DNA from 3 places in the Leptothrix cholodnii SP-6 genome. Region 1 is predicted to be linked to each of the others. Evidence: predicted binding sites of a transcription regulator. Region 1 holds the regulator's gene; each other region holds the start of a gene.
What was found. Region 1 encodes sigma-54, which starts transcription at its own class of promoters, with help from an activator protein. Its sites were predicted from a motif close to TGGCANGNAANCTGCTTT; they were not measured.
Positions count from the first base shown of each region.

Region 2: pedF (cytochrome c-550 PedF) is a predicted target of sigma-54. The motif match lies at 2,559-2,576, and genes of this name have one in related genera.
Region 3: LCHO_RS24090 (pilin) is a predicted target of sigma-54. The motif match lies at 8,057-8,074, and genes of this name have one in related genera.

Region 1 is NC_010524.1:4,733,863-4,744,461, reverse strand. It holds gene LCHO_RS21080 (CopD family protein) at 1-415, opposite strand, end outside; gene LCHO_RS21075 (hypothetical protein) at 507-785, opposite strand; gene LCHO_RS21070 (serine/threonine-protein kinase) at 924-2,258, opposite strand; gene argS (arginine--tRNA ligase) at 2,397-4,082, shown strand; gene LCHO_RS21060 (SPOR domain-containing protein) at 4,102-4,752, shown strand; gene LCHO_RS21055 (thiol:disulfide interchange protein DsbA/DsbL) at 4,808-5,455, shown strand; gene lptA (lipopolysaccharide transport periplasmic protein LptA) at 5,598-6,233, shown strand; gene lptB (LPS export ABC transporter ATP-binding protein) at 6,260-7,036, shown strand; gene LCHO_RS21040 (RNA polymerase factor sigma-54) at 7,056-8,666, shown strand; gene LCHO_RS21035 (hypothetical protein) at 8,947-9,225, shown strand; gene LCHO_RS21030 (2-hydroxychromene-2-carboxylate isomerase) at 9,247-9,852, opposite strand; gene LCHO_RS21025 (membrane protein) at 9,998-10,599, shown strand, end outside.
Region 2 is NC_010524.1:1,924,211-1,934,809, reverse strand. It holds gene LCHO_RS08965 (MBL fold metallo-hydrolase) at 1-91, shown strand, start outside; gene LCHO_RS08960 (sigma-54-dependent Fis family transcriptional regulator) at 58-2,319, opposite strand; gene pedF (cytochrome c-550 PedF) at 2,668-3,108, shown strand; gene LCHO_RS08950 (transporter substrate-binding domain-containing protein) at 3,176-4,030, shown strand; gene LCHO_RS08945 (BaiN/RdsA family NAD(P)/FAD-dependent oxidoreductase) at 4,088-5,308, shown strand; gene rpsU (30S ribosomal protein S21) at 5,519-5,731, shown strand; gene LCHO_RS08935 (GatB/YqeY domain-containing protein) at 5,861-6,307, shown strand; gene LCHO_RS08930 (protein tyrosine phosphatase family protein) at 6,353-6,703, shown strand; gene LCHO_RS08925 (cache domain-containing protein) at 6,719-8,224, shown strand; gene LCHO_RS08920 (response regulator transcription factor) at 8,202-8,846, shown strand; gene LCHO_RS08915 (TRAP transporter small permease subunit) at 9,011-9,604, shown strand; gene LCHO_RS08910 (TRAP transporter large permease) at 9,601-10,599, shown strand, end outside.
Region 3 is NC_010524.1:516,953-527,551, forward strand. It holds gene leuS (leucine--tRNA ligase) at 1-1,456, shown strand, start outside; gene LCHO_RS02415 (LPS-assembly lipoprotein LptE) at 1,453-2,025, shown strand; gene holA (DNA polymerase III subunit delta) at 2,035-3,123, shown strand; gene groES (co-chaperone GroES) at 3,298-3,588, shown strand; gene groL (chaperonin GroEL) at 3,634-5,283, shown strand; gene LCHO_RS21900 (FkbM family methyltransferase) at 5,355-7,478, opposite strand; gene LCHO_RS24090 (pilin) at 7,585-7,995, opposite strand; gene LCHO_RS02450 (tetratricopeptide repeat protein) at 8,161-9,873, opposite strand; gene LCHO_RS02455 (tetratricopeptide repeat protein) at 9,903-10,599, opposite strand, start outside.

The DNA of each region.
Region 1 (10,599 bases):
CCACGATGGCGGCGAACAGCAGCACCGAGACCTCGTTGTAGACCCGGAACCAGCGGTGGCTGCGGCGGTTGGCCATCTGCTCGAACCCGGTCAGCAGCCGCCGGTTGACGAAGTGATAGCCCACCACCGCCGTCACCAGTGCCAGCTTGGCATGCATCCAGCCGTTGCCCGGGCCGCGGCCGATGCCCACCCCCAGCCACAGCCACAGCCCGCTGACCAGCGCGATCAGCATCAGGCCGGTGGCGAAACGGTGCAGCTTGTGGGCCATCAGGATCAGCCGTTCGCGCTCGGCGTGGCTGTCGTTGGCGACCATCGCCAGGTTTACGAACAGCCGCGGCAGGTAGAAAAGCCCGGCGAACCAGCTGGCGATGAAGACGATGTGCAGGGCCTTGACCCAGAGATAGGACGAACTCATTCATTCATGATGCCAGCGAATGTTCCGGGCCGTGGCCGGCGCACGCGACGCGCGCCGGGCCCGTGAACCCGCCGCTGGCGGGCGGCGCGGCTTACTTCGCTTCGGCCATGCACTTCTTGACGAAGCTGGTCTTGGCCGCACCGGCCAGGGCCTTGCCGTTCTTGTCCAGTGCCTTGGCCTCGCAGGCGGCGCCGGCGCCCGAGGCTTGCGATTCCGCCTCGCACTTCTTCATGAAGCTGTTCTTGGCCGCGCCGGCCAGGGCCTTGCCGTTCTTGTCCAGCGCCTTGGCCTCGCAGGCCGCATCGGCGGCGTGGGCGCCGGTGGCGAGGGTGGCAAGGGCGAGGGCGGCGATCGTGAGGAAGGATTTCATGGGGGTCTCGTGCTGTGGAGGAGCGGCGCGGCGCGCCGCGTGCATTGAAGCGCGCGCGCCGCGCCCGGACAAGCGCCGGCCCGTCGACGTGTTGCCGGGCACCGACGGCTGTGGCGCCGGCGCGTCAGACCGGTCGGGTCAGAGGATGCGGCGCGGGTGGGCGAGCGCTTCGTGCGCGGCGTGCAGTCGGCGCACCAGCACGCGGATGAAGGCCTCGTCGAACAGGTGCCGGCAGGCCGGGCTCAGGCGTGCCAGCGAATCGGGCGCGAACGAGATCGTGGTGGCCGCGTCGGTGACGACGATGTCGGTGCTGTGGCGGCGCAGCTCGGGGTTGGGCGCGAGGTAGGCCATCTCGCCCACCGAGGTGCCGGTGCCGAGTTCGGCGACCCGTCGGCCGTCGCGGTAGACCTCGACCGCGCCGCTGGCGATGATGTGGAAGTGCCGGCCTTCCTCGCCCTTGCTGTAGAGCGCGTGGCCGACCGCGAAGCGCTGCCACTTGGCGCGGTGCACGACCTCCCACAGCGCGACGTCGCCGAAGTTGTTGAAGAAGTCGAGCGTGCGCAGCAGCGTGAAACGCTCCGAGTCGAGCACGCCCTGCAGCGCGCCACGCGGCACGTGGTGCATCGTGATGAGCTGCGAGAGCGCCTCGCCGAGCGCGTCCCACGACGAGAACCGCAGGTCGGCGCGCTTGGACAGGCAGCGCTGCACGACCTGATCCAGCGCGGTGCTGACACCGGCACGCAGGCCCACCAGCGACACCGGCTGCACGTGGCAGATCTGGTGCATCAGGCTGGCCTGGCTGCTGGCCTCGAACGGGGCGTGGCCAGCGATCAGGTGGTAGAGCACGGCGCCGAGCGAGTAGATGTCGGAGCGCGCATCGAGCTGGCTGCCGTCGAGCTGCTCGGGTGACATGTAGGCCAGCGAGCCGACGCGGTGCACCTGGGTCGCGTCGGACGCCAGGTTCAGCGCGCTGCCGAAGTCGGTGATCTTGACGTCGGTGACGACGCCGTTGGTTTCGAGCGCCAGGATGTTGGCCGGCTTGACGTCGCGGTGGATCAGGCCCTGGCGGTAGCAGTAGCCGAGCGCCATCGCGCACTTGAAGCCGATCTCGACCACCTGCTCGAGCGGCAGCAGGTGGCCGCTCTGGCAGTAGGCACGCAGCGTCGTGCCGGGCACGTACTCCATCACCACGTAGGGCGAGACCGGGTCGGGCACGGCGTCGAAGATGTCGACCACGTTGGGGTGGTGCAGCAGCCCGGCCAGCGCCGCCTCGGAGGCGAAGAAGCGCGAGAACACGTGGCCGTCGACGGCATCGCGCAGCGCGCTGGCGCGCACCCGCTTGACCGCCACCTGGCGGTCATGGAATTCGTCGTGGCAGAGGAAGACCTCGCTGGTGGTGCCTTCGCCGAGTCGGCGTATGACGCGGTATTTGCCGATGCGCTCGGGCTGCACCGCTTCGCTGAGGTCGATCATGATGGAGTCGGAGTCAAGTGGCGTCGAGTTTTTCACTCCGGCGCCCGGGGGGCAAGTGCACGAAACGGCAAACATGGGGTCATCTGCCACGATCCGGGGCGGCTCCGGCCCTGCACACCCCGCCCGTAGAATGAACTCATGATTCAAGCCAAAGAGGAATTGCTCGCCGCGCTGGGGCTTGCGCTGGCCGAGCTGGTGCCCGGCAGCGACCTGGCGCCGGCCTTCGAAAACCCCAAGCAGGCCGCCCACGGCGACCTCGCCATCACCGCCGCGATGCAGCTCGCCCGGCCGTTGCGCAAGAACCCGCGCGAACTCGCGCAGGCGCTGGTCGAGGCGCTGGGCCGCCAGCCGGCCGCGCAGAAGTGGGTCGACGCGATGGAGCTCGCCGGCCCCGGTTTCATCAACCTGCGGCTCAAGCCGGCGGCGCGCCAGCAGGTGGTGTCGGCGGTGCTGTCGCAGCGCGAGGGCTTCGGCGTGCGTGCACCCAACGGGCAGCGCGTGATGGTGGAGTTCGTGTCGGCCAACCCGACCGGGCCGCTGCACGTCGGCCACGGCCGCCAGGCTGCGCTGGGCGACGCGATCTGCAACGTCTTCGCCACCCAGGGCTGGGCGGTGCACCGCGAGTTCTACTACAACGACGCCGGGGTGCAGATCGGCACCCTCGCCAGCTCGACCCAGTGCCGCCTGCGCGGCCTCAAGCCCGGTGACGCCGAGTGGCCGGCGTCGGCCTACAACGGCGACTACATCGCCGACATCGCGCGCGAGTTCCTCGCCGGCGCGACCGTCAAGGCCGACGACCGTGCCTTCACCGCCTCGGGCGAGGTCGAAGACATCGACTCGATCCGCCAGTTCGCGGTGGCCTATCTGCGCCACGAGCAGGACCTGGATCTGCAGGCCTTCGGCGTGCGCTTCGACCATTACTACCTCGAGTCCGGCCTCTACAGCAGCGGCCGGGTCGAGGAGGCGGTGGCCAAGCTCACGGCGGCCGGCAAGACCTTCGAGGAAGGTGGCGCGCTGTGGCTGCGCAGCACGGACTATGGCGACGACAAGGATCGCGTCATGAAGAAGTCCGACGGCACCTACACCTACTTCGTGCCCGACGTGGCCTACCACATCCACAAGTGGGAACGGGGTTTCGACAAGGTCATCAACATCCAGGGCAGCGACCACCACGGCACCATCGCGCGGGTGCGCGCCGGCCTGCAGGCGGCCGGCGTCGGCGTGCCGCAGGGCTGGCCCGACTACGTGCTGCACAAGATGGTCACGGTGATGAAGGGCGGCGAGGAGGTCAAGATCTCCAAGCGCGCCGGCAGCTACGTGACGCTGCGCGACCTGATCGACTGGACCAGCCGCGACGCGGTGCGCTTCTTCCTGATCAGCCGCAAGGCCGACACCGAGTTCGTCTTCGACGTCGACCTGGCGCTGAAGGCCAACGACGAGAACCCGGTCTACTACGTGCAGTACGCCCATGCGCGGGTCTGCTCGGTGCTTGCGCGCTACGTCGAGGAGCACCAGGGCGATCTGGCGACGCTGGCCGATGCCGACCTGAGCCTGCTCGCCGAGCCGACCGAGTTCGCGCTGATGAACAAGCTGGCCGAGTACCCCGAGATGCTGGGCGCGGCTGCGGCCGACCTGGCGCCGCACAACGTCGCCTTCTATCTGCGCGACCTGGCCGCGCACTATCACAGCTACTACGGCGCGGTGAGGTTCCTCGACGGTGCCGTCGAGCCGATGCGCGCGCGCATGGCGCTGCTCGAAGCCACCGCGCAGGTGCTGCGCAACGCGCTGGCGGTGCTGGGCGTGAGCGCGCCGCGCAAGATGTGATCAGGCGATCGAGACGGAGATGTCGCAGATGGTGAAGACGCAACGCAACGGCCAACGCGGCGGTTTTGTGCTGGGCATGATCGTCGGGCTGCTGATCGGCCTGGCGCTGGCGCTGGCGGTGGCGCTGTATGTCACCAAGGTGCCGGTGCCGTTCGTCAACAAGGTGCCGCAACGCACCGCCGAACAGGACGCCGCCGAGCTCGAGAAGAACCGCAATTGGGATCCGAACGCGGGCCTGGCAGGCAAGAACGTCGCCCGGCCGGTGGTGCCGCCGGCCGTGCCGCAACCGGCGCCGGCTCCCGATGCGGGGGCATCGGCCGCGGTGGCCGCACCGATCGCGCCGCCGATCGCCGCCTTCGGTGCCGCTTCGCGCCCACAGGCGGCGCCGTCACCGGCCGCCGTCGAGCGGTCGGCCAAGCCGGCGGCTCAGACGTTCCAGTATTACGTGCAGGTTGGCGCCTACACGCGCACCGACGACGCCGAGCAGCAGCGTGCCCGGCTGGCGATCAACGGCCTGGTCGGCCGCATCACCGAGAGCGAGCAGGCCGGCCACACGATGTACCGTGTCCGGCTCGGCCCGTTCGATGTGCGCGAAGACGCCGACCGTGCCAAGGAACGGGCCGCGGGCGTCGGATTCAGCGACGCCGCGCTGGTCAGGGTGGCGCGCTGAAGCGCCGGTCACCGAACAAGCAAAAGGAAAACCTGAAATGGATCGTCGAGATTTCTTGGCTCAAACCGCCGCCGTGCTGGGCCTGACCGGCGTGGCGGGTCACGCCGCTGCGCAGTCCTTCCAGGAGGGCAAGCACTACGTGCGCCTGTCGCAGCAGCTGTCCGTGACGGCGCCCGAAGGCAAGATCGAGGTGGTCGAGTTCTTCTGGTACGGCTGCCCGCACTGCCATGCGTTCGAGCCGACGCTCGACGCCTGGGCCCGCAAGCTGCCGGCCGACGTGGCGTTCCGCCGCGTACACGTGGGCTTTCGGCCCAACTTCGAGCCGCAGCAGCGCCTGTACGCCACGCTCGAGGCGCTCGGCCTGGTCGACAGCCTGCACCGCAAGGTCTTCCATGCCATCCACCAGCTGCGCCAGCGGCTCGACCGGCCGGAGGACATCTTCGCTTTCGTCGAGAAGAACGGCGCCGACCGCGCCAAGTTCGTCGAGATGTACAACTCGTTCGGCATGCAGGCCAAGGTGCGCCAGGGCAAGCAGCTGGCCGAGGCCTACAAGATCGACGGCGTGCCGGCGCTCGGCATCCACGGCCGCTACTACACCTCGCCGGCGCTGGCCGGTGGCGACAACACGCCCGAGCTCGAAGGCGGCCTGCGCGCGCTGGCCCTGACCGATCAGCTGGTGGCACGGGTGCGCAAGGGCGCCTGATGTCGCTCGCCCCGGGCCATGTCCCGGGGCTGATCGGGCGCCAGACCGGCCTGGACAGGTTCCGGGCCGTTGTCACTGCGGGCCCGGGCACTAGGCTCTGGCTGCAGGATGCAGGTAGAATTCCTGCAATATCCATGCCGCCATGAACACACAGTTTTCAGTCCTGTCCCCTGCCGCGTCTGATGCGTCGTGCGTCGCCGCGCGAGAGCCGGGCGTCGATCGGGCTGGCCGGCGCGGTGCGGCAGGCTGGGCGGTCGCCCTGCTGTTGTCGGCGCTGGCCGTGACGGCCCAGGCCGAACGGGCCGACCGGGATCTGCCGCTGGAGTTCAATGCCGGCCAGCTCAAGATCGACGGCAAGCGCAAGCTGCAGCTGCTGACCGGCGGCGTCGAGATCACCCGCGGCACGCTGATCCTGAAGGCCGACCAGATCGAGTTGCGCGAGACGCCCGCCGGCCAGCTGGCGGTGGCATCGGGCAGCGAGGCGCAGCCCGCCACGTTCAGGCAGAAGCGCGACGGCCTCGATGAAGTCATCGAGGGCCAGGCCCGGCGCATCGAATACGACACCGTCAGCCAGACCGTGCGATTCAGCCAGCAGGCGCAGGTGCGTCTGCTGCGCGCCGGCGTGCTGGCCGACCAGATCAGCGGCCAGACCATCGTCTACGACCACGGCCGCGACGCGATCGAGATCCAGGGTGGTGCGGCCGACGGCAGCAGCGGCGGGCGGGTGCGCGGCATCGTCACGCCGCGCCCGGCCGACGCGGCGGGAGTCAAGCGTTGAACTCGCCCGGCCCGGCGAACGAGAAGCTGGCGCAGCCGGCCCGGGCGGGCCGCAACGGCGCGTCGAGCCGGCTCGAAGCCGACGGCCTCGAAAAGAGCTACGGCGCGCGCAAGGTGGTCAAGGACATCCACCTGGCCGTCAACAGCGGCGAGGTGGTCGGCCTGCTGGGCCCCAACGGCGCGGGCAAGACCACCAGCTTCTACATGCTGGTCGGCCTGGTGCGCGCCGATGCCGGACAGATCCGCATCGACGGCGCGCCGGTGCAGCGCCTGCCGATCCACCAGCGCGCCCGCATGGGGCTGTCGTACCTGCCGCAGGAGGCGTCGATCTTCCGGCGCCTGACGGTCGAGGAGAACATCCGCGCCGTGCTCGAACTGCAGCAGGACGCCGAAGGCCGCCGCTACAGCGCGCAGCGCATCGAGCAGATGCTCGACGGCCTGCTGGCCGACCTGTCGATCGAGAAGCTGCGCGAATCGCCCGCGCCGGCGCTGTCGGGCGGTGAGCGCCGACGCGTCGAGATCGCCCGTGCGCTGGCCACGCAGCCGCGCTTCATCCTGCTCGACGAGCCGTTTGCCGGCGTCGACCCGATCGCGGTGCTCGAGATCCAGCGCATCATCGGTTTCCTCAAGGCGCGTGGCATCGGCGTGCTGATCACCGACCACAACGTGCGCGAGACGCTGGGCATCTGCGACCGCGCCTACATCATCAGCGAAGGCCGGGTGCTGGCCGAAGGCACGCCCGCGGCGATCGTCGAGAACCCGGACGTCCGCAAGGTCTACCTCGGCGAACATTTCCGCATGTAATCAAGAAGGCCGGCAACCCGTGAAACCATCCCTGCAGGTCCGTCTTTCGCAGCATCTGGCGCTGACGCCCCAGTTGCAGCAGTCGATCCGGTTGCTGCAACTGTCGACCCTCGAGCTGCATCAGGAAGTCGAGCAGATGCTCGAACAGAACCCCTTCCTCGAGGCCGAAGAAGACAGCCCCACGCCCGAGAGCCAGGTCATCCAGGAGCGCAGCGCCCCGACCCAGGAAGAGTCCCGCTACGACGCCGACACCGGTGCCGCCGATGCGGCCCACGAAGCCGGCGTCGGCGACCCCGAGCCGGTGAGCGTCGAGCAGCTCGACTTCGGTGCCGGCGAGTCGCGCGAAGACTGGGACAGCGGCCACGACCGCGAGGACTTCAACAGCCTGTCGGACACCCCCGCGGCGCGCAACGGCGCCAACGAGGACGACGACAGCGACTGGAGCGAGCGCTCCACCTTCACGCCCAGCCTGCCCGATCACCTGCGCGGCCAGCTGCTGGGCATGCGCCTGGCCGGCGAGGACATGCTGCTGGTCGAGTCGCTGATCGACTCGCTCAACGAGGACGGCTACCTGGCCGACACGCTCGAGGAGATCGCCGAACGGCTGGCCTTCGGCATCGAGGCCGGTGCGGTCGTGACCGGCGACGCGATCGACCCGGTCGAGGCCGCGACGATGCGCGAGGAGCTGATCGACCGCCTGCGCTGTGCGCTCGGCTGGCTGCAGAGCCTGGAGCCGACCGGCGTCGGCGCGCGCGACCTGCCCGAGTGCCTGGTGCTGCAGCTGCGCGAGCTCGACCCGAGCCCGGCGCAGGCCGCCGCCATCCGCATCTGCCAGCACCACCTCGACCTGCTGGCGCGGCGCGACATCAAGAAGCTCGTCACCGCCGTGGCCGCCGACGAGGCGCTGATCCGCGAGGCGCAGACGCTGATCGTCGCGCTCGAGCCCAAGCCGGGGCGGCGCTTTGCCCGCGCCGAGGCCAACATCGTCGTGCCCGACGTGATCGTGCAGAAGGCCGGGCGTGGCTGGCGGGTGGTGCTCAACCCCGACGTCATGCCCAAGCTGCGCATCAACGACATGTACGCCCAGGTGCTGCGCCAGCACCGCAGCCAGCGCGGCGGTGCCACGAATGGCGGCGGTGACGGTGGCGCGATGCTGTCGTCGCGGCTGCAGGAGGCGCGCTGGTTCGTCAAGAACATCCTGCAGCGCTTCGACACCATCCAGCGTGTCTCGCAGGCCATCGTCGAGCGCCAGAAGGGCTTCTTCACGCACGGCGAGATCGCCATGAAGCCGCTGGTGCTGCGCGAGATCGCCGACGAGCTGGGGCTGCACGAGTCGACCATCTCGCGCGTGACGACGGCCAAGTACATGAACACGCCGTTCGGCACCTTCGAGCTCAAGTACTTCTTCGGCAGCTCGCTCAACACCGATGCCGGCGGCAACGCGTCGAGCACCGCGGTGCGGGCGCTGATCAAGCAGTTCGTGGCGGCCGAGGACCCCAAGAAACCGCTGTCGGACAGCCAGCTGAGCACCATGCTCGAAGAGCAGGGCATCCAGGTGGCGCGCCGCACGGTGGCCAAGTACCGCGAGGCGCTCAAGATCGCACCGGCGAACCTGCGCAAGGACATCTGAGCCGACGATCACTGCACCTGCGCGGTGCAGTCGGTGTGCCGCCCTGAGCCATCCTGTCACGTCGCGGTGCGCGTCGGCGATGTCCGCGCGCGGTACCGTCGGAGACCATCTGCCGGCTCGAGCGTGCCGCGGTTCGTGCAGTGGCCAGGCCGCTCCGGACATACCCTCGGATTCGATCCCGAACCCCCAAAACGGACACGTTTGGGTTCAATTTTGCGTGTTTTCACGGATCGGGCGGCACGTCATCTGCATGGACCATGGCATGGGAGCAAACATGGCCATGAACGACACAACCCGACTGCGGATCGCGATCCGCATCCACGATCTCGTGCTGCACGAACTCGGCGAAGACGTCGACATCGCGCTGATGCTGGGCCCGGCCGAATACGCCCGCGCGGTGCTGAGCCTGTGCCGCTCCTGCGGCAGCGACGAACTGGCCCGGCTGGGCGAGCAGTTCCGGCGTGCCAGCGACGAGGACACGCAGCGCCAGCGCAGCCAGCAGATCACCCGTTACACCGACGCCGGCGACCGCGCCGCGTTCGCGCAGCCGCGCCCCTGAGCGCGATTGCGGGCCGGCCGTTCAGCGGTCGCCGCTCAGCCAGCGGTCGATCTGCGACTTGCGGTCGTTGCCCCAGAAGGGTTCGCCGTCGACGATGAAGAACGGCGCGCCGAACACCCCCGCGGCGATCGCCGCATCGTTTTCACGCCGCAGCTTGTCCTTCCAGATCGGGTCGGCGCACACCTGCGCGGCCTGTTCGGCCGGGATGCCGAACTCGGCCGCCAGGCCGGTCAGCGCGCTCATGTTGCTCAGATCGACGCCGCGGGTGAAAAACGCCCGCAGACCGGCACGGGCCCAGTCGGTGGCGCGCGCCGGATCGGTGGCGTCGAGCCACCAGAACAGCCGAGCCGCGTTCTGGGTCGGGATCGGGAAGGGCGAAGGCATCACGTACGGCACCCCTTCCATCCGCGCCGATCGGGCGAAGTCTCGCAGTGAGTACTCACGCTTGAGTGGATAGGACACGGGGCTGCGCAGCTCGGCGGCCTGGAACGTCACCCCCAGCAGGATGGCGTGCCAGCGCACCGGGCGGCCGTGGCGTGCGGCCAGGGCGTTGATCCACTCGGAGGCGATGTAGGAGTAGGGCGACGAAAAGTCGAAATAGAAGTCGATGGCGGCGGGGCGGTTCATCCTGTCACCTTAAGTGCGCGCTCGCCTCGCGTCCATCCGGCACAGCCCCGGTTTCGGCGGCTGCGCCACAGCGGGTGGTGGCCACGCGCGCAGTCGCCCGGCCAGCTTGACCGCGATCATGCTGGACGGCGGGCCTGCGCCTAGCATGTGCGGCATGCTCGATCTGTCGATAGCCCTTGCCTGCCTGATCCCGGCGCTGGCCATGCGTCCGTGGCGCGGATTCGGTCCGTCCGGCCCGCCCGGGGCCTGGCTGACCTGGTGGATGCTGATGCCGCTGTTCTGGGGGGCCGACCGGCTTGCCGACAGCGCCGTGCTGCAGCCGCTGTCGGGTGCGCCGCTGCTGGTGCTGATGGCGGGCTGGCCGCTGGCGGTGCTGGCGCTGGTGCCGACCGCGCTGCTGACCGGCTGGCTGGGCCAGCTCGACGCCTGGGAGACCCTGCACCGGCTGGTCTGGCTGGGCCTGGTGCCGGCCACGCTGGTGCTCGGGCTGGGTGCGGCGGTGCGGCGCCTGCTGCCGCACCACCTGTTCGTCTACATCTTTGCCCGCGGTTTCTTCGCCACCCAGCTGGCCTGCACGCTCGCCGGTGCGCTGGCGCTGTGGCTGGGCGGCGTGCCCGCGCACCTCGACGGCGCCGAGCTGATGGTCGGCCGCTGGCTGTCGGCCTGGGGCGATGCCGTGCTGACCGGCATGCTGGTGGCCATCTTCGTGGCCTTCAGGCCCGAGTGGCTGGCCACCTACTCGGACCG
Region 2 (10,599 bases), 2.1 Mb from region 1:
CTGGCAGCGCGCCTGGCGTCAGGCCGAGGACAGCGGCTTCGATGCGACGACGCCCGATCAACGCGGCGTGTTCCAGCGCAGCTTGCGGTAGATCGTGTTGCGGCTGATGCCCAGCCGCTTGGCCGCCACCGAGATGTTGCCGCCGGCCGCCTCGACTGCCAGCCGGATGCTCTGCAGCTCGATGTCCTCGAGCGAGCGCGAGGGCTCGTCGGCCGCCGCCGGCGCGGCAGCCACCGGGCGTGGCACCAGCCAGTCGGGCGCCCCGGCGATGGGCTCGGCCTGGCGCGAAGCCGCCGGATCGGCCCGGCCGGTCGCGGCGCCCGCGCCCGTCTGCGGCGAGCGCTCGGCCGGCACCGCGGCAGCGGGCTGCGGGGCCACGTACGCCGACGGCAACGCAGCGGCCGGTTCGGCGGCGACCGCCGCAGCGGCCGCGGCGCGCGAGTCGAGCGCCCGGCCGGCGTCCTCGATGAAGTCGTCGGACAGGTGATCGCGCGTGACCTGGCTGTCGCCGGCGGCCATCACGCAGGCGGTGCGCAGCACATTGAAGAGCTGGCGCACGTTGCCCGGCCAGTGGTAGCCCTGGAACAGCTTGACCACCTCGGCGCTGAGCTGCAGTCGGCGGCGCGGACATTCGCGCTCGAGGATGCGGTCGACCAGCGCCATCAGGTCGCTGCGCTCGCGCAGCGCCGGCAGCCGCACGGCCAGGCCGTTGAGGCGGTAGTAGAGATCCTCGCGGAAGGTCTTCTGCTCGATCATCTCGCGCAGGTTGCGGTGGGTGGCGCAGACCAGCGTCACGTCCACCGCCACCGCCTTGCCGCTGCCCAGCGGCGTGACCTGGCGCTCCTGCAGCACCCGCAGCAGATGCGCCTGCAGGGCCAGCGGCATGTCGCCGATCTCGTCGAGGAACAGCGTGCCGCCGTTGGCCTGCACGATGCGCCCGACCGCGCCCTTGCGGCGCGCGCCGGTGAAGGCGCCCTCCTCGTAGCCGAACAGCTCGGCCTCGATCAGCGTGTCGGGGATCGAGGCGCAGTTGACCGCCACGAACGGCTGCTTGGCGCGCTCCGAATCCTGGTGGATGGCGCGCGCCAGCAGCTCCTTGCCGGTGCCGGTCTCGCCCAGGATCAGGATCGGGATGTCGCGGTTGAGCACGCGCCGGATCTTGTCGACCAGCGTGCCGACCGCCGCGTCGCCGGTGGTCAGGCTGGCCAGGCCCTCGCGCGAGCCCTGGCCGGCGGCCTGGCGCGGCTCGGCCGCGGAGGCGCTCGGCGCCGGGGCAGCCGGGCGTTCGCCGGCACGCTCGCTCACGCGATCGGTGCTGCGCTCGACGGCCGGCTGCACAGGCTCGTCGCGCACCGACGGATCGGCGTTGTGCCAGACCGGCCAGCTGAAGCGAGCATAGACGTGGAACTGGCGCCCGCTGCCGGCCTCCACCGACAGCGGCGCGGCCAGCGGCGAGCGGAAGCGGTCGACCAGCGCCGGCACCGTGGTGCCGAACAGCGAGGTCAGCGTGTGCATGCGCAGCGCCGCGCCGCTCAGGCCGAGCTGCTCGAGCGCGCCGCGGTTGGCGCCGACCAGCTTGCCGTCCTGGCTGACCGCGAGGATGCCCTCCATCAGCGTGCCGATGAACTCGACGCGGCTGTGGAAATGCAGCCGCATGACGTTGCGGTAGTCGTCGCTGAGCCAGTGGTTCTCGATCATGCGCGCCGACATCTTCACCAGCCCCATCGTGTGCTGGTGGTAGCTGCGCTGGTCGCCGGAGACGTCGAGCACGCCGAGGATGTTGCCGCGCGGGTCGAGGATCGGCGCGGCCGAGCAGGTCAGGAAGTGGTTGGCATGCAGGAAGTGCTCGTCGGCATGCACGAGCGTGGGGGTTTCCTCGATCAGCGCGGTGCCGATGCCGTTGGTGCCCTTGCTCGACTCCGACCAGTTGGCGCCCGGCTGCAGCGCCACCTTGGAGGCGCGGCTGAGGAAGTCGTCGTCGCCGATCGAGTGGATGATGGTGCCGGTGGCATCGGTCAGCACCACCATGTTCTGGCTGTTGACGATCTGCTCGTAGAGCATCTCCATCACCGGCGCGGCATGCACGTACAGGCGCTGGTTGCGATCGCGCACGACGCCGAGGTCGGAGCGGCCCATCGGCGAGAAATCGGGCCGTTCGATGCGCGACAGGCCGAAGGCCTGGCAGCGTTCGTGCGACTCGTCGATGCGCTCCACGTGCGCCTCGCCGAGCGGCAAGGCCGAGGCGATCGGCCGCCGCGCGTCGTCGGCTTGCTGACGCCCGCGGTTGCTGGCCGAGTGCGGCAGATAACTTGTGGCCATCGAGGTCTCCTGGAAGTCGGATGTCGGCGAACGGACGCCGACGATCGATTGAGGACGCGAGCATCGCGCGGTCGGATGCACTGCGCCACCCGGGGCGTGCCCGGATGTGTCACCAATTGGAACACCTGGGCCGATACAGCACGTACCGCGAACCTGTGACACATCCGCGCCGCGCCAAAGCGCAGCACGCCACCCGGATTGACCCGCAAGCACGCACCCCGCAAGCCGGCCATCAGGCTTGGCACAGCGATTGCAGTTGAGTGCTGCAGACGATCCGCTTCCTTTCACTGACCTTTGGAGACACGAGACATGGCACGAGGAGACATTTTCAGGGCCGCCATCTTGGCGATGGCCTGCGCAGCCGTCGGCACCCTGGCGTCGGCACACGGTGACGTGACCCCTCAGTCGGTGGACACCAGCAGCCTGCCGCAACTGGGCGCCGACTGGCGGCCCGAGAACCCCTACCGCGCCCACGAGGACGCGATCAAGATCGGCAGCTCGGCCTACAACCAGAACTGCGCCCGCTGCCACGGCCTGGAAGCGATCTCGGGCGGCATCGCGCCGGATCTGCGCAAGCTCGACAACGACTGCTCCAACGTGAAGATCGCCGCCAAGAAGGCCGCCTGCGTGAAGGAGATCGACGACTACTACGCCACCAGCGTGCGGCGCGGCAAGACCCGCAACGGCGCGGTCTACATGCCCCCGTTCGAAGGCATCCTGAGCCAGGAGGCGGTCTGGTCGATCAAGGCCTACCTCGAGACCCGGCGCGAAAAAACCGCTGTAAATTGATCGGGCGGCGCAGACCGTCCAATCAACCCGGCCGCCCGTCGCAGGCGGCTGCCTATCGGGGACAAGCATGGACAGACGTGATTTTCTCAACCGCAGCGCAGCACTCGCGCTCGGCCTCGGCCTGAGCGGCAGCGCCATCGCCCAGTCGGAGGGCAGCGACGAGCCGAGCGCCCTCGCCAAGGTGCGCGCGCGCGGTCGGCTGGTGGTCGGCCTGTACAACGAGCTGCCGCCGTTCCACGACAAGGGCGCGGGCATCGAGGTGCACCTGGCACAGGCGCTGGCCGACAAGCTCGGCGTGGCGCTGTCGCTGCTGCCGTTCACGGCCGACGAGGACATGCACGACGACCTGCGCAACATGGTCTGGAAAGGCCACTACCTCGGCTACGGCCCGGCCGACGTGCTGCTGCACGTGCCGGTCGACCGCCCGCTGATGGACAGCAGCCCGCAGGTCAACATCTTCGGCCCCTACTGGCGCGAGACCGTGATGATCGCCCGCGATCTGGGCAAGGTGCCCGAGCTCGACGGTCTGGCGCGTCTGACCGGCCACCGCATCGCGGTGCCGGGGCTGTCGCTGGCCGGCTGGCTGATGATCGGCCACGACAACGGCGCCCTGCGCGAACAGCTGACCACCAAGATCCCCAACGGCATCGAGGCCGCAAGGATGCTGCAACGCGGCGAAGTGGCGGCCGCCTGCGGCCTGCGCTCGGAGCTGCTGTCGACGCTCAAGGGTGACAGCCGCTTCGCCATCACGCCGCTGCCGGTGCCCCGCGCCCCGCGCGACGGCTGGGCGGTCGGCATGGCGGTCAAGCGCGGCTCGCTCGACCTGGCCCGCGCCCTGCAAGGCGGCCTGAACGAACTGGCCAGCCAGGGCGAACTCAAGCGCATCTTCGCCACCGGCAACCTCGACTGGCAGAGCGTCTGACGGCGCCCCGGGCCGGGCCGGGCCCGGCCTGCCCGCGCGGCCATCGATAATTTGTCGATGGAACATTTCGACGTGGTGGTGGTCGGCGCAGGTGCGGCCGGCCTTTTTTGTGCGGGCGTCGCCGGCCAGCGGGGCCTGCGCGTGCTGCTGCTGGACCACGCCCCCAAGCTGGCCGAGAAGATCCGCATCTCCGGCGGCGGGCGCTGCAACTTCACCAACCGTGAGGCTGCGCCCGCCAACTTCCTGTCCGACAACCCGCACTTCTGCCGCTCGGCGCTGGCGCGCTACGGCGCCGCCGACTTCATCGCGCTGGTGCGCCGCCACGGCATCGCCTTCCACGAAAAGCACCGCGGCCAGCTGTTCTGCGACCACAGCGCCGAAGACATCATCACGATGCTGCTGCGCGAATGCGAAGCCGGCGCGGTGGTGCGTCGCCAGCCGTGCCGCGTGCAGGCCGTGCGCCATGTTGCCGACGGCCATGAACTCGACACCGACGCCGGGCCGGTGCGCACGCACCAGCTCGTCATCGCCACCGGCGGCCTGCCGATCCCCAAGATCGGCGCCACCGACTGGGGCCTGCGGCTGGCCGAGCGCAGCGGCCACCGCATCGTCGCCCCGCGTCCGGCGCTGGTGCCGCTGACCTTCGACGCGCAGACCTGGGCGCCCTACGCGGCGCTCGCCGGCCTGGCCTTGCCGGTGCAGATCAGCACCGGCAGCGGCAAGCAGCGCACGGTGTTCCAGGAGGATCTGCTGTTCACGCACCGCGGCCTGAGCGGCCCGGCGGTGCTGCAGATCTCGAGCTACTGGCGCCCCGGCCAGGCGCTGAGCATCGACCTGACCCACGGCGGCGATCTGGGTGGCGCCCTGCTGGCGGCCAAGCTGACGTCGAAACGGCAGCTCGGCAACGAACTGGCGCAGCATCTGCCCACCCGCCTGGCCGATGCCTTCCTGGCCGGATCAGGCCTCGACGCCCACCGCCCGATGCCCGACTGCCGCGATCGCGACCTGCAACAGCTCGCACAGCGTCTGCAGGCCTGGCCCATCACGCCCAACGGCGACGAGGGCTGGAAAAAGGCCGAGGTGATGGCCGGCGGCGTCGACACCCGCGACCTGAGCTCGCAGACCCTCGCCAGCCGCCACGTGCCGGGGCTCTATTTCATCGGCGAAGCGGTCGACGTGACCGGCTGGCTGGGCGGCTACAACTTCCAGTGGGCCTGGTCGAGCGCCTTTGCCTGCGCGCAGTCGCTGCAGCCGCAAATGGCGGGCGCGACCGCTTGAATATCTTCCCGATTCCCTCGCTGCAAAGCGGTTTCAAAGGTCGCATTACTCAAATGAATATGCAGGGACTGCGACTCGGTCTATAATTTTGGTCTTTGCTGCAATGAGCCTGTTCGAGTTGGTGATTGCGGGGGTCGAAGTTCCAGTCCGCGCGGAACCCCGAAACGCACCACCGGCCACCGAGGGCATAACCGAAGGATCCTTTAGTTCATGACGACCATCCGTGTCAAGGAAAACGAACCGTTTGACGTTGCCCTGCGCCGCTTCAAGCGCACCATCGAAAAGCTGGGCCTGCTGACCGAACTGCGCGCACGCGAGTTCTACGAGAAGCCCACCGCAGAGCGCAAGCGCAAGAAGGCAGCCGCCGTCAAGCGCCACTACAAGCGCGTGCGTTCGATGCAGCTGCCCAAGAAGCTGTACTGACGCCAGTGCCAGAGCCCGGGCCCGATCCTTCGTGATCCGCGCCCTGGACGGTGTTACCTAGCCCGCACGGGACGCCGTGACGGGCTTTGTTGTTTCTGGAACCGATCCATCCCCCGCGAGGAAGCTGCCATGAGCCTGAAAGAACGCATCACCGAAGACATGAAGACCGCCATGCGCGCCCGCGAGGCCGAGCGCCTGGGCACGATCCGCCTGCTGCTGTCGGCGCTCAAGCAGAAGGAAGTCGACGAGCGCGTGACGCTCGACGACGCGATGGTGATCGCCATCGTCGACAAGCTGATCAAGCAGCGCAAGGACTCGATCAGCCAGTTCGCCCAGGCCGGCCGCGACGACCTGGTGGCCAAGGAAAGCGCCGAGCTGCTGGTGCTCGAAGGCTATCTGCCGGCCCGCCTGAGCGCCGACGAGGTCGACGCCGCCGTGCGCGCGATGGTGGCCGAACTCGGCGCCAAGGGGCCGGCCGACATGGGCCGCGTGATGGGTGCGGCCAAGCAGCGCTTCAGCGGCAATGCCGACATGGGCCTGGTGTCGGCCGCGGTCAAGCGCGCGCTGCAGCCCTGATCCCGCGCTAAGCTCGCCCATCCCGACCGTTTCGAGCCCGCCACGATGAACGCCCCCCTGCCTGTCCAGCGCCTGACCGACGAGGTCTGTGTCGCCCCGCAACTCACGCCCGACGCGATGGCCGCAGTGGCTGCAGCCGGGTTCCGCAGCGTGGTCAACAACCGGCCCGATTTCGAAGGTGGCCCGGACCAGCCCACCAGCGCGGCCATCGAGGCCGCAGCGCTGGCGGCCGGCCTGCGCTACGCCCACCTGCCGGTGTCGGGCGGCTACCAGAGCCCCGACGAGATCGCCGCCTTCGCCCGCCTGCTGGCCGAGTTGCCGACCCCGGTGCTGGCGTTCTGCCGCAGCGGCGCGCGCTCGACCAAGCTGTTCGTGGCCGCCAGCGCGCTGCGCTGAACCTGTCGCCACGCGATGGATCTGAGCGCGCTGCTTCGGCCCGGAGCCGGCGCCGACGCCACCGGCCCGCGCCGCCTGCGCAAGAAGATCCTGCTGCTGGCGGTGCTGCCGCTGGTGGCGTCGCTGCTGCTGATCGCGCTGGCCGTGCGGCATCAGGCCCTGGAGCTGGCACAGCGCGAGCGCGCGCTGGTCGAATCGGCCTACATGGCCAGCAAGGAGGCCGAGCTGCGTGGCTACGTCGACCTCGCGCTCAGCATGGTGCGGCCGATCTACGACTCCGGCCGCGACGACGCGGCGGCCAAGCAGGAGGCCGCGCGCATCCTGGCCTCGCTCAGCTCCGGTGCCGGCGACGGCTATTTCTTCGCCTACGACTTCGACGGCCTGTGCATCGTGCTGCCGCCGCAGCCCGAGCTGGTCGGCACCAACCTCTGGGACGTGCGCGACCGCGACGGCCGTCCGGTCGTGCAGGCGCTGATCGCCAAGGCGCGCGAGGGCCAGGGTTTCTTCCGCTACGTCTGGAACAAGCCCAGCATGCGCCAGGTCGCGCCCAAGCTCGGCTACGTGGTGGGCCTGCCGCGCTGGGGCTGGATGATGGGCACCGGGCTCTACCTCGACGACATCCAGGTCACGCTCGACCAGCTCGAGCGCCAGGGCCAGGCCAACATCTGGGCCACCATGGCCTGGATCGCCGGCATCGCGCTGCTGGGCATCAGCCTGCTGTCGGCCTGCGCGCTGGCGCTCAACCTCAGCGAATACCGCGCCGCCGACGCCCAGCTGCAGCTGATGGCGCACCAGGTGGTGCAGTCGCAAGAGAACGAACGCGCCCACCTGTCGCGCGAACTGCACGACGGCACCGGCCAGACGCTGGTGTCGATCAAGCTGCTGATGGACAGCGCCATCGGCCACCTCAAGCGCAACCTGCAGGCCCCGCCACCGACGCTCGACAAGGCGCGCGAGCGCATCGACGAGGCGCTCAGCGAGGTGCGCACCCTCTCGCACCGCCTGCGCCCCACCGTGCTCGACACCTTCGGCCTGCCCGCGGCGCTGCGCTACCTGGGCGAGGAGTTCGCCGAACACGCCGAACTGGCGTTTTTCATGCGCCTGCGCGGGCCCGAACAGACGCTGCCCGAAGACATCAAGACGGTGCTGTTCCGCATCACGCAGGAGGCACTGACCAACATCGAGCGCCACGCCCGTGCCAGCCGGGTCGACCTGCGGCTGATCTTCGGCCCCGCCGGCGTGCGCCTGACGGTGCAGGACGACGGCGTGGGCTACGACACCCAGGCGCTGCAGCTCGATCCGCGCCGCGGCATCGGCCAGCGCAACATGCGCGAGCGCATGGCCTCGATCGGTGGCCAGCTCACGGTGCAATCGCAGCCCGGCTCGACCCGCGTCATCGCCCAGGTGCCGACCGCCGCCATCCGCCGCTTTGCGGCGGCCGAGCGCCAGAACGGCACCCCGGCCGACGCCCAACACCCCGGATCAGGAGACCGCAACCATGCGCATCGTGCTGGTGGATGACCATGCGCTGGTGCGCGAGGGCGTGCGCGCCCTGCTCGCCAGCCAGCCCGCCCTCGAGGTGGTCGGCGAAGCCGCCCAGGCCGACGAAGCCCTGCTGCGGGTGGCCGAGCTGCAACCCGACCTGGTGCTGATGGACATCGGCATGAAGCACACCAACGGCATCCACCTCACCGCCGAGCTGCAGCGCCTGCACCCGGGGCTGGCGGTGCTGATGCTCAGCATGTACGACAACCCCGAATACGTGCACCAGGCGCTGCAGGCGGGCGCGCGTGGCTACGTGCTCAAGGACGGCCCGTCGAGCGAGATCTTCGCGGCCATCGAGGCCATCGGCGCGGGTGGCAACTACCTCAGCACCCAGCTCACCCGCGCAGCGGGGGCCCGCACCGACGATCCGCGCCCGCTGCTGTCCGAGCGCGAGAGCGAGATCCTCAACGGCCTGGCACGCGGGCTGTCGAGCAAGCAGATCGCGGCGCAGTTCGACCTCAGCGTGCGCACCGTCGAGACCCACCGCCAGAACATCCGCCGCAAGCTCAAGATCGCCGGCCAGGCCGAGCTGATCCGCTACGCGGTGGAGCGCTGCCGCACCCACGGCGACGCGCCGGGCGGCGATCCGCCGCGCTGAAAACCTCGGCCGGCGCGCTTGCGTAACCTTGCTTGCGTAGTGCCGCGTAGTCGTAACACCCGATGGGCACTCTAAGGGTTTTCGAGTGTCATACGCCCCCATCGCAACAGGCGGTCTGCCCTGCGCCGCCCGATGGTTTCAATCACTCTCCGGAGGACTTTTCCTTGTCTGCCCTGCTTCAACTGTCCAAGCTGATCGATGCGCTCAGCGAGCGCATCGGCCGTTGGGCGTCGTGGCTGGTGTTGGCGGCCGTGCTCATTTCCGCGATCAACGCGGTGGTGCGCAAGGCCTTCAACGTCAGCTCCAACGCCTACCTCGAAATCCAGTGGTACCTGTTCGCCGCGATGTTCCTGCTGGCGGCGGGCTACACCATGCTGCGCCAGGAGCACGTCAAGATCGACGTCATCCTGCACCGCTTCACCAAGCGCACGCAGATCAAGATCGAGATCTTCGGCATCGTCGCCTTCCTGTTCCCGCTCGTGCTGGTCGTGATCGACCTGTCGTGGCCGCTGGTGGTCAAGGCCTGGCTGACCGGCGAGATGTCGTCCAACGCCGGCGGCCTGATCCGCTGGCCGGTGTACGCGATGCTGCCGATCGGCTTTGCGCTGCTCGGCCTGCAAGGCATCTCCGAGCTGATCAAGCGCGTCGCCTTCCTGAAGGGGCTGATCGACGATCCGACCGAGAAGAAACTGGCCAAGACCGCCGAAGAAGAACTCGCCGAAGCGATCCGTGCCGCGGCTGAAGGAGCCAAGAAATGATCGAGTTCCTCTCGGCCAACATGGCCCCCATCATGTTCATGGGGCTGATCGTCTTCCTGCTGATGGGCTACTCGGTGGCCTTCTCGCTGGGCGCCTGCGGCCTGGTGTTCGGCTTCATCGGCATCGAGCTGGGCCTGCTGCCGGCCGCGCTGATCCAGGCCCTGCCGCTGCGGATCTTCGGCATCATGCAGAACGACACGCTGCTGGCGATCCCGTTCTTCACCTTCATGGGACTGATCCTCGAGCGCTCCGGCATGGCCGAAGACCTGCTCGACACCATCGGCCAACTGTTCGGCCCGATCCGCGGTGGCCTGGCCTACGCGGTGATCTTCGTCGGCGCCATGCTTGCGGCCACCACCGGCGTGGTGGCGGCCTCGGTGATCTCGATGGGCCTGATCTCGCTGCCCATCATGCTGCGCTACGGCTACGACCGCCGCATCGCCAGCGGCGTGATCGCCGCCTCGGGCACGCTGGCGCAGATCATCCCGCCGTCGCTGGTGCTGATCATCATGGCCGACCAGCTCGGCCAGAGCGTGGGTGACCTCTACAAGGGCGCCTTCATCCCCGGCTTCGTGCTGACCGGCCTGTACGTCGGCTACATCGCGCTGATCAGCCTCTGGAAACCCACCTGGGTGCCGGCGCTGCCGAAAGAAGCCCGCACCATCCGTGAAGACAACGGCGACTCCGGCCTGCCCTCGCTGGGCGTGCTGGTGCTGCTGTCGACCGCGCTGGCCGTGGCCTTCGCCAAGACCCGCCCCGACACCACGCCGACCGACGAGCTGATCGTCGTGTCGATGTGCGTCGGCGTGGGTGTCGCATTCCTGCTGTCGGTGATCAACAAGGCCATCGGCCTGAAGCTGCTGTCGAAGATGGCCGAGCGTGTCACCTTCGTGCTGATCCCGCCGCTGGCGCTGATCTTCCTGGTGCTGGGCACGATCTTCCTGGGCATCGCCACGCCGACCGAAGGCGGCGCGATGGGTGCCGTCGGCGCCCTG
Region 3 (10,599 bases), 690 kb from region 1:
GTGCGTCAACTCGGGTCTGCTCGACGGACTGCCGTACAAGGAGGCCGTTTCCAAGGTCGCCGAACTCGTCGGCGCTCAGGGCCTGGGCGAGAAGAAAACCACCTGGCGCCTGCGCGACTGGGGCATCAGCCGCCAGCGTTACTGGGGCACGCCGATCCCGATCATCCATTGCGACGATTGCGGCTCGGTGCCGGTGCCCGAGAAGGATCTGCCGGTCGTGCTGCCGATCGACTGCGTGCCCGATGGCAGCGGCAATCCGCTCAAGAAGCGCACCGACTTCCTGAACGTCGCCTGCCCCTGCTGCGGCAAGCCCGCGCAGCGCGAGACCGACACGATGGACACCTTCGTGGACAGCTCGTGGTACTTCATGCGCTATTGCGACGCCCGCAACAGCGAACAGATGGTCGCCGGCGGCACCGACTACTGGATGCCGATGGACCAGTACATCGGCGGCATCGAACACGCGATCCTGCACCTGCTGTACGCGCGCTTCTGGACCAAGGTGATGCGCGACCTGGGTCTGGTGAAGGTCAACGAACCCTTCACCAAGCTGCTCACGCAAGGCATGGTGCTCAACCACATCTACTCGCGCCGCACCGACAAGGGTGGCATCGAGTACTTCTGGCCGCACGAGGTCGAGAACGTGTTCGACGCCGGCGGCAAGGTCACCGGCGCCAAGCTCAAGAGCGACGGCTCGGCGGTGGATTACGGCGGCATCGGCACGATGTCGAAGTCCAAGAACAACGGCGTCGATCCGCAGGACCTGATCAACCAGTACGGCGCCGACACGGCCCGGCTGTTCGTGATGTTCGCGTCGCCGCCCGAGCAGACGCTGGAGTGGAACGACGCCGGCGTCGAAGGCGCGCACCGTTTCCTCAAGCGCGTGTGGGGCTTCGGCGTCAAGCAGGCCGAGTTGCTGAAGGGCGCGACCGAGGTCGGCGCCGAGCTGTCGGGTGATGCCAAGGCGCTGCGCCGCGAGGTGCATCTGGTGCTCAGGCAGGTCAGCTACGACTACGAGCGCATGCAGTACAACACGGTGGTCAGCGGCTCGATGAAGCTGCTCAACGCGCTCGAGGCCTACAAGCACGACGGCAGCGCCGGCAGCGCGGCCGTGTTGCGCGAAGGTTATTCGGTGCTGCTGCGCGGCCTGTATCCGGCCTGCCCGCACATCACGCATCACCTGTGGTCCGAACTCGGTTATGCCGCCAAGCTGGGCGACCTGCTCGACGCGCCGTGGCCCGAGGTCGTCGAAGCCGCGCTGGTGCAGGACGAGATCGAGCTGGTGCTGCAGGTCAACGGCAAGACGCGCGGTTCGATCAAGGTGCCCGCCGCAGCCGACAAGGCCGCGATCGAGGCGGCCGCTGCGGCCAGCGCCGAGGTTGCCAAGTTCGCCGACGGCAAGCCGATCAGGAAGTTGATCGTGGTGCCGGGCCGCCTCGTCAACGTGGTGGTGTGAGCACGGCCCCGTTCGATCGCGCGCCGCGCCGGCGCCTGCTGGTGCGGGCCGGTGCGGCCGGTGCGGCCGGTGCGCTGCTCGCGGCGCTGGCGGGCTGCGGCTTCCAGCTGCGCCGCCCGCCCGAGCTGCAGCTCAAGCGCATCCATCTGAAGGGTTTCGATCGCTATTCGTCGATGGCCGACGAGTTGCGCCGCCAGCTGCGCCTGAGCCCCGGTGCGCAGCTGGTCGAAGCTGCCGGCGAGGCCGACGCGGTGCTCGAAGCGATCGTCGACACGTCCGGTCGGGTGGTGGCCGCCTCCACCGCCGCCGGTCAGGTGCGCGAGCTGACCTTGCGCGCCGCCTTGCGTTTCCGTGTGCTGGACGCTGCCGGCCGCGAACTGCTCGGCCCGACCGAACTCGCCCAGAGCCGCGACATGAGCTACGCCGAAAACGACGCGCTGGCCAAGGAAAACGAGGCCCAGCTGCTGTTGCGCAACATGCATGGCGACATCGCCAACCAGGTGCTGCGGCGCCTGGCCGCGCTGGCACCCGCTGCCGCGCCGGCCTCGGCCGCGTCTGCCGCTCGCTGAGGCCGCGCCGTGCAACTGCGCTCCGATCAGCTCGGCGCCGCCCTGCAGCGCGGCTTGCGCCCGCTCTACGTGATCCACGGCGACGAGCCGCTGCTGGCGCAGGAAGCCGCCGACCTGATCCGCGCCGCCGCCCGCAAGGCCGGCCACACCGAGCGCAGCGTGTACACCGTCGCCGGTGCGCATTTCGACTGGTCGGGCCTGCTCGGCGAGGCCCAGGCGCTGAGCCTGTTCGCCGACAAGCGACTGATCGAGATCCGCATCCCCGGCGGCAAGCCCGGCAAGGACGGCTCGGAGGCGCTGCAGCGTTACGTCGAGACGCTGTCGGACGACAACATCACGCTGATCGTGCTGCCGCGGCTGGACCGCACCCAGCTCGCCAGCGCCTGGTTCACCGCGCTCGACGGCGCCGGTGCGAGCGTGCGGGTCGACCCGATCGAGCGCCGCGCGCTGCCGCAGTGGATCGCCCAGCGGCTGGCGGCGCAGCAGCAGCGCGTCGAGGACGGCGAGCCCGGCCAGCGCTGCCTGGCGTTTTTTGCCGACTGCATCGAGGGCAACCTGTTGGCCGCGCACCAGGAGATCAGCAAGCTCGGGCTGCTCCATCCGCCGGGCGTGCTGACCTTCGAGCAGGTCGAGGGCGCGGTGCTGAACGTCGCGCGCTACGACGTCTTCAAGCTCGGCGAGTCGGTGCTGGCCGGCCAGGTGGCGCGCGCGCTGCGCATGCTCGAGGGCCTGCAGGCCGAGGGCGAAGCCGCCGTGCTGGTGCACTGGACCTTGAGCGAAGACCTGCGCTCGCTCGCGCGCGTGCAGGCGGCGCTGCAGCAGGGCCGGCCGCTGCCGATGGCCTTGCGCGAGGCGCGGGTCTGGGGCGTCAAGGAAAAGCTCTTCGAGCGCATCGTGCCCGGCCTGTCCACCGAGCGGCTGGCCGAGCTGATCGCCGCCGCCCACCTGTGCGACGGCATCGTCAAGGGCCTGCGCGCACCGGGCTGGCCGCAGGATCCGTGGGCCGCCTTGCAGCGCCTGCTGCTGATGACCATCGACGCGCTGCCGGGGCAGGGCGGCGGCGCCAAGACCGCCGCGCGGCTGGCCCTGCGCGCCTGATCGCGGCGCACGTGCCCACACAAATCGTGCGGGCGCCCCTCTTGAAACGCGGCGGACCGTTCCTATAATCTGTTTTCGTTAGCACTCGCCGGTGGTGAGTGCTAGTGGTCCAGGCTCCCGTCCAAGGGGCCGGACGCCCCACCCGAATCCAGCTCAGCCTACCTAGGAGATGCAATGAAGCTTCGTCCCCTGCACGATCGCGTGATCGTCAAGCGCCTTGAACAAGAAACCAAGACCGCATCGGGCATCGTCATCCCCGACAACGCCGCCGAAAAGCCTGACCAAGGCGAAGTGCTGGCCGTCGGCCCGGGCAAGCGCAATGACAAGGGTGATTTCGTCGCCCTGAACGTGGCCGTCGGTGACCGCGTCCTGTTCGGCAAGTACAGCGGCCAGACCGTCAAGGTCGACGGCGACGAACTGCTCGTGATGCGCGAAGAAGACCTCTTCGCCGTGGTCGGCAAGTAAGCCACCACGCCACGCACCCGAACAACTGAATCTGGAGAATTGAACATGGCAGCAAAAGACGTGATCTTTGGCGGCGAGGCACGTGCCCGCATGGTCGAAGGCGTGAACATCCTGGCCAACGCGGTCAAGGTCACCCTGGGCCCCAAGGGTCGCAACGTGGTGCTCGAGCGCTCGTTCGGCGCCCCGACCGTGACCAAGGACGGTGTGTCCGTGGCCAAGGAAATCGAGCTCAAGGACAAGCTGCAGAACATGGGCGCGCAGATGGTCAAGGAAGTTGCTTCCAAGACCAGCGACAACGCCGGTGACGGCACCACCACCGCCACCGTGCTGGCCCAGGCCATCGTGCGCGAAGGCATGAAGTACGTGGCCGCCGGCATGAACCCGATGGATCTGAAGCGCGGCATCGACAAGGCGGTGCACGCCCTGGTCGCCGAGCTGAAGAAGGCTTCGAAGGCCACCACGACGTCGAAGGAAATCGCCCAGGTTGGCTCGATCTCGGCCAACAGCGACGAATCGATCGGCACCATCATCGCCAACGCGATGGACAAGGTCGGCAAGGAAGGCGTCATCACCGTCGAAGACGGCAAGTCGCTGGACAACGAGCTCGACGTCGTCGAAGGCATGCAGTTCGACCGCGGCTACCTGTCGCCGTACTTCATCAACAACCCCGAGAAGCAAGCCGCGCTGCTGGACAACCCGTTCGTCCTGCTGTTCGACAAGAAGATCTCGAACATCCGCGACCTGCTGCCCACGCTGGAGCAGGTGGCCAAGGCCGGCCGTCCGCTGCTGATCATTGCTGAAGAAGTCGACGGCGAAGCGCTGGCGACCCTGGTGGTCAACACCATCCGCGGCATCCTGAAGGTCGTGGCCGTCAAGGCGCCTGGCTTCGGCGACCGCCGCAAGGCCATGCTCGAAGACATCGCCATCCTGACCGGCGGCAAGGTCATCGCCGAAGAAGTCGGCCTGACGCTCGAGAAGGTCACGCTGGCCGATCTGGGCCAGGCCAAGCGCGTCGAAGTGGGCAAGGAAAACACCACCATCATCGACGGCGCCGGTGCCGCTGGCGACATCGAAGCCCGCGTCAAGCAGATCCGCATCCAGATCGAAGAAGCCACCAGCGACTACGACCGTGAAAAGCTGCAAGAGCGCGTGGCCAAGCTGGCCGGCGGTGTTGCACTGATCAAGGTCGGCGCGGCCACCGAAGTCGAGATGAAGGAAAAGAAGGCCCGTGTCGAAGACGCCCTGCACGCAACCCGCGCAGCCGTCGAAGAAGGCATCGTGGCTGGCGGCGGCGTGGCTCTGCTGCGTGCCAAGCAGGCTGCTGGCGAGATCAAGGGCGACAACGCCGACCAGGACGCCGGCATCAAGCTGGTCCTGAAGGCGATCGAAGCCCCGCTGCGCGAAATCGTCTACAACGCCGGCGGCGAAGCCTCCGTCGTCGTGAACGCCGTGCTGGCCGGTTCGGGCAACTACGGCTTCAACGCCGCCAACGACACCTATGGCGACATGATCGAAATGGGCATCCTGGACCCGACCAAGGTGACCCGCACCGCGCTGCAGAACGCCGCGTCGGTCGCATCGCTGATGCTGACCACCGAGTGCATGGTTGCCGAGGCTCCGAAGGATGAAGCCGCCGGCGGCGGCATGCCCGGCGGCATGGGTGGCATGGGCGGCATGGGCGGCATGGACATGTGATGTCCGCCGTCTGAGCACGGCTCAGGCAAGTGAGAAGGGCCGCGGTGACGCGGCCCTTTTTTATTGTCCGGTCAGTACATCACCCGGTTCGTGAGCCGGATGTTGTTGATCAGCAGTCGCCGGTTGACGTCGGCACGATCGATCGGCTCGACGCCGTGAAATGACCGCTCCGTCTTCGGAAAGGCGAGCAGCCGGTTGGGCAGGAAATCGACCCGTCCGACCTGATCGAATTTCGCGTGTGGATAGTGAGGGCCGCCCCAGCAGGTGAAGTCGGCTTGTTTGGGCCGGTAGAGCGACGTGCCCAGTTCCTGCATGGAGGTGTCCGACGGCAGATAGAAGAGGAACGTCACCAGCCGATGTGGCGCATCGGTGTGCGGTCCGATGGCGTAGCGGGTCTGGTCGTTGACCAGCAGCGCATCGCCACGCACGTTGAGTTGGCCTTCGGCCCGCTGCACGGCGGCGATGCGTGGTTCCAGTGCTTGGTGGAACTTCTCGACAAACGCTTGCAGGAATGTGTCGCTGTACATCCAGTCCGCGAGTTCGCGCCAGAAGCGCGCCTGCTCCTGGCTCAGACGGGCGAAGTCGCTTTCTTCAAAGAGCGTGGTCATGCGCTCCTTGTAGTTGTCCTTGCCGACACGTCCGGTTTCGCTCAGCGGCCGCATGCTCGACAAGGCCGGGAACTGGCGCAGCATCTCGGCGTAGTAGTCGGGCGGGAACACGTCGTCGATCACCGCATGCGGGAACGGCGCGTCGGTGACCGGCGCCTGCGCAACCCGCTCCAGCACGTGGTGCAACACGTCTCGGGCCCGGCTCGACATCGGCAGCCTGAGCGTGGTGCGCTGGATCAGTTCGACCTTCTTTTCAAGCTGGCGCGTGAAGATGAACTCGCCGACGCCCTCGAAGGCCCCCGACGCCCGCAGAGCGCCCTGGGCCTGCTGCGGGTCATGGCTGAAGCCGAGTTCATGCAAGGTCTGGATCACCTGCCGGTGTTCGTCCAGATGGGTGTTGAGTTCGACCAGGACGGTCTTGACCTTCGGATCGCGCAAGGTGGTGAGTGCCCCCGCGATCACCTTGTGCTCGAAGCCGTCGACGTCGAGCTTGATGTGGTCCGGAACGGGCACCGATCCGGCGCTCACCAGCTGGTCGAGCGTGACGCTGAATGCGCCCTGGGCAAAGGCCGAGCCGCGCGGCTTGAGATCGAAGCCGACCTGCTCGCCAAACGAGTGGCACGAGCCGCCCGGGCTGAAGTCCGACAGGTACAGCTTGTCGGCGCCACTGGTGTCCGACAACGCGAGCGGGTAAGCCACCACCCGGCCCGACAACCCATTCAAGGCGATGTTGCTGTTGAGCAGGGCGTAGTTCTGCGACTCGGGTTCGAAGGCATGCACCTGCACGCCGCGGCAGACCGCGCCGAACACCGAGTACATGCCCACGTTGGCGCCGACATCGACCAGTACCTCGCCGCTCTTCATCTGCTTGAGCCAGGCGATGGTGTCGGGTTCCTTGGTGAAGAGGCTTTCGACACGCCACTGCGTCATGCGGTTGGGCGTGTGGAACTTCAGGCGCTTGTCGTCGACCAGGATGCTGGTGACCGTGGCGGCCGCGTCCGGGGTGGCTGTCTTTGCCGGTTTGGACGGGTTTGCGGGCTGGGGCAGGCGGAAGCCTGACAGGTCGAGATCCTCGGCATGTAGCGCCTTCAGGATCAGGGTGAACTCGTTGCCTTCTTCTTCGCGCACATCGACGATGTCGAAACGCGACAGGAAGTGCTCGCGCCACCATGAAAACGGTTGAATCGTCAGGTGGGCGTTGCGGCCGTCAGCCAGTTTCTTGACGGCCGGGCGTGTGGCCACCGTGATCAGTGCGGCCTTCTGCGTCACCCGGCACAGGTCGTCCAGCACGTCGTCGATGCAGTCGGGCTCGACATGTTCGAGCACGTCGGTGCAGACCACCACGTCGGCAGGTTTCGGCTCTGCGCTCAACTCGGGAATGGCCGGGTCATAACCTCGCACCTGGCGTGCCGCCAGTGCCGCGGCCAGGGTCTGCTTGCCGCAGCCGTAGTCGAGGATGTCGCCGGCCTTGACCCGATCGGCCAGTGCGGCGACCACCGGTGCCCAGCGCTGTCCGCTGGTGCCGTAGTCGGGGCGATCGGCATGCAACTGGGCGTTGAGCTGTGCGTAGTGGGCGGTGATCAGCATGGCGTGGAGTCAGGAACCGGGATGTGCGATTGTGCTGCGCGGAAACAAAAAAGCGGCCGGATCGCTCCGGCCGCTTCGGCATTGGGCTTGAGGCGCCGTGTGTGCGTCAGTCTTGGCGGCAGGACGACGGCGAGAGGTTTTCCGGGTTGACCGTGCAGGACCAGACAACGGTGTTGGCCGAGGCGTTCCAGCTCGGTACCAGCGTCACGGTGACGGCCGTGCCACCGAATTCGGCTGTGGCGCCGACGATGACGATGCCCGTGGCTGCCACCGAAGCTGAAGCGACCTTGCCGGCGGCACCCGGGGCCGTGATGCCCGAGACATTGATCGCACCGGCGTTCTGCGAATTTTCAGTGACGGCAGTACGGGTCGAGCTGGCTGCGAGCAGCAACTCCGAAACCTTGGCGCGCAAGGTGTAGTCACGGTAAGCGGGCAGCGCAACTGCGGCCAGGATGCCGATGATCGCGACGACGATCATCAGTTCGATGAGGGTGAAACCTCGTTGGATGCTCTTCATGTGCAACTTCCCTTCGGGGACCAAAACAAGAGGCCTAGATGTCTAGGTGGGTAGGCATAGTAATGCAACAGCCGTGCCTGTTTTTTGGCCCTTGAATTGGGGGTTTGGAGCCTCCCGATTTGATAGATCCGGCCAAATCCCACGGATCGGTTGCCAGGTTCTGACCTAATTTGTCAGGGCTTTCAGTGCGAGTGCCAATTCTCGACACGTTTGTGCCCAGTCGCCCGGCGCAGGTTGTCGGAAGATCCGGGAGCTGGGATACCAGGGCATGCTGTTTCGACCGGCGGTGTAGCGCCAGCCGGGAGCGTGTGGTGTCAGTACCCATACTTCCTTGCCGATGGCGCCGCTCAGGTGGGCGACAGCCGTGCAGACGGTGATCACCAGATCCAGTGAGCAGACCAGTGCGGCCGTTTCGTCGTAGTCGACATGGGCCTCGGGAAAATCATGGATGCGTACGCCATGCAGTTGCTCGAGCTGAGTCAGTTCGGGCGAGTAGTTGCCGTACTGAAGATTGACGAAGTGCACATCGGGCACGTTCAGGATCGGTCCCCACGTCTCGGGCTGGATGGTGCGTGCACGGATTCGGGTCCGATCGGTGCCGCCCCGCCAGGACAAGCCGACCTTGAGTCCCGCTCCGATCGACCGGTCGAGGCGTTCGGTCCATGCCGTTACCCGTTCAGGATCGGCTTTCAGAAAGCCGCTGTGACGCGGGAAATCCTCGTCGCGATTGCGAAAAAAAGACGGAAGGTCGCCCGACGGAATTTGCCACTGCGGCGTCCGGCAGCCCGACAGCCAGTCAGCTTGGTTGCGTCGCTGGGTGGCGATGACTTCAACCTGAGGAAACGAACGCTGGAACAGCCGACCCAGTCGGGGGTCACACTCCAGGATGACATGCCCCATCCGACTGGACAGATCAGGGGTGCAGGAGGCGAACATGATCTCATCGCCGAGCCCTTCGTCGGCCAGCACCAGCAGCGTGTCTTCAGGCGATGGTCGGCCGTTCCAGCGCCGGAACGGCATCGGTCGGAACGGCGAGGCGCCTGCTGCAAAACGGGCTGAATAATTTGCCCATCCCTGCTCCCATCTGCATTCAAGTAGATCGAGCTGGCACAGGTACCAGCGCGCATGGTGGTCGCTCGGGGATCGTGTGATCACCTTCTGGAATACCTCGCGAGCGCCCGCGTAGTTGCCCGCGTGCTGGTAAGCGCAGCCCAAGTTGAGAAGCAGGATGTTGGATGGGTTCTCGAGCGAGTGCAGCGCCTCTTCGTACGCCGTGATGGCTCGTGTATCCTGATCTAGGCGCAGATAGGCGTGGCCCAGTCCGGTGAGTGCATCGGCGCTGGCGGATCCGTTCAGGCTGGCCTGAAAGGCGTCGCGGGCAAGTTCGATCCGGTTGAGCGCAAAGTGGCATTGTCCGATGTGGAATTGCGCCTTGGCTCGCAAAGGCTCGTTCGGGGTGACATCGACGCAGGCCAGCAGCGCGGTCAGGGCTTCTTCGTAGTGATCCTGGCGCAGCAGCGTTTCGCCCAGTCGATACCAGGCATCCGCGAGTCGTGGCTCCAGGGTGACCGCCACATTCAATGCATTGACCGCGGCCGTCAGCGCCGACATCGCCAGATGGCATTCGGCCAACTCGAACTGGACGATTGCCGGCCGTGCTGCCGTCAGCAGAGCGCGGTCGCAACAGGCGATGCCGTCTTCCGGCTCGCGTTGACGCCGGTGCAATTCGGAGCGAAGTACCAGCAGCGACGGCTCGTCTGGCGCCTGTTCAAGGGCTGGGAGCAAGCAGGCAAGTGCCGCTTCGAGATCGTTGTCCGCCATCAGCGACAGCGTCTTGGCGACCGCCGGATGGGGCTCGACCGCCGGGGCTGCAGTCACGGGTGCAGCCTTGCGTTTCCACCAGAACCTCACAGCGCGTCGCCAGACGGGGCGTCTGCTATCGAATGGCTGGCTGCTGTCTGCGATGTCACCCACGACTGCGCTTGAGTGAGCACGGCGCTCCAATCGCCGGGCTGCTGCTGCCGGACGAGTTGCAGGCTTGGATACCAGGGCATCGACGTGCCCGTATGCAGATAGCGCCAACTGGGATTGCTGGGTACCAGCACCAGACCGGGCTTGCCAAGGGCGCCGGTCAGGTGTGCTTGGGTCGAGCACACCGTCACGATCCGATCGCAGGCCTGCGTCAATGCTGCCAGGTCGTCGAGATCGCCGAAGCCCGAGACCCCCGGGTCGATGTGCACACCCAACTCGGATCGCACTTGCTCCAGTTCGGCGTCGACGTTCCCGTACTGCAGGCACACCAGTTGGACACCGGTCGGCGCGAGGGCGCTCACCAGTGCCTTGAGTTCGAGCGAACGTTGCAGCTTGGATGTGGCGGCCATGCCGCCGCGCCACGCGATGCCGACTGTGGGCCTGCCTCCGGGGGCGAGCTTGTCGCGCCAGGTCTGCACGCGCGCGGCGTCAGCCACCAGATAGCCCTGGTGGGCGGGAAAGTCGGTGGCCCTGGCGCGGAACCAGCGCGGCAGCGAGCCGAACGGGATCTCGTAATCGAACGCAGGTAGCTCTGCTGGCCAGTCGAGCAACTCGGCGTTGGCTGCGCGGCCG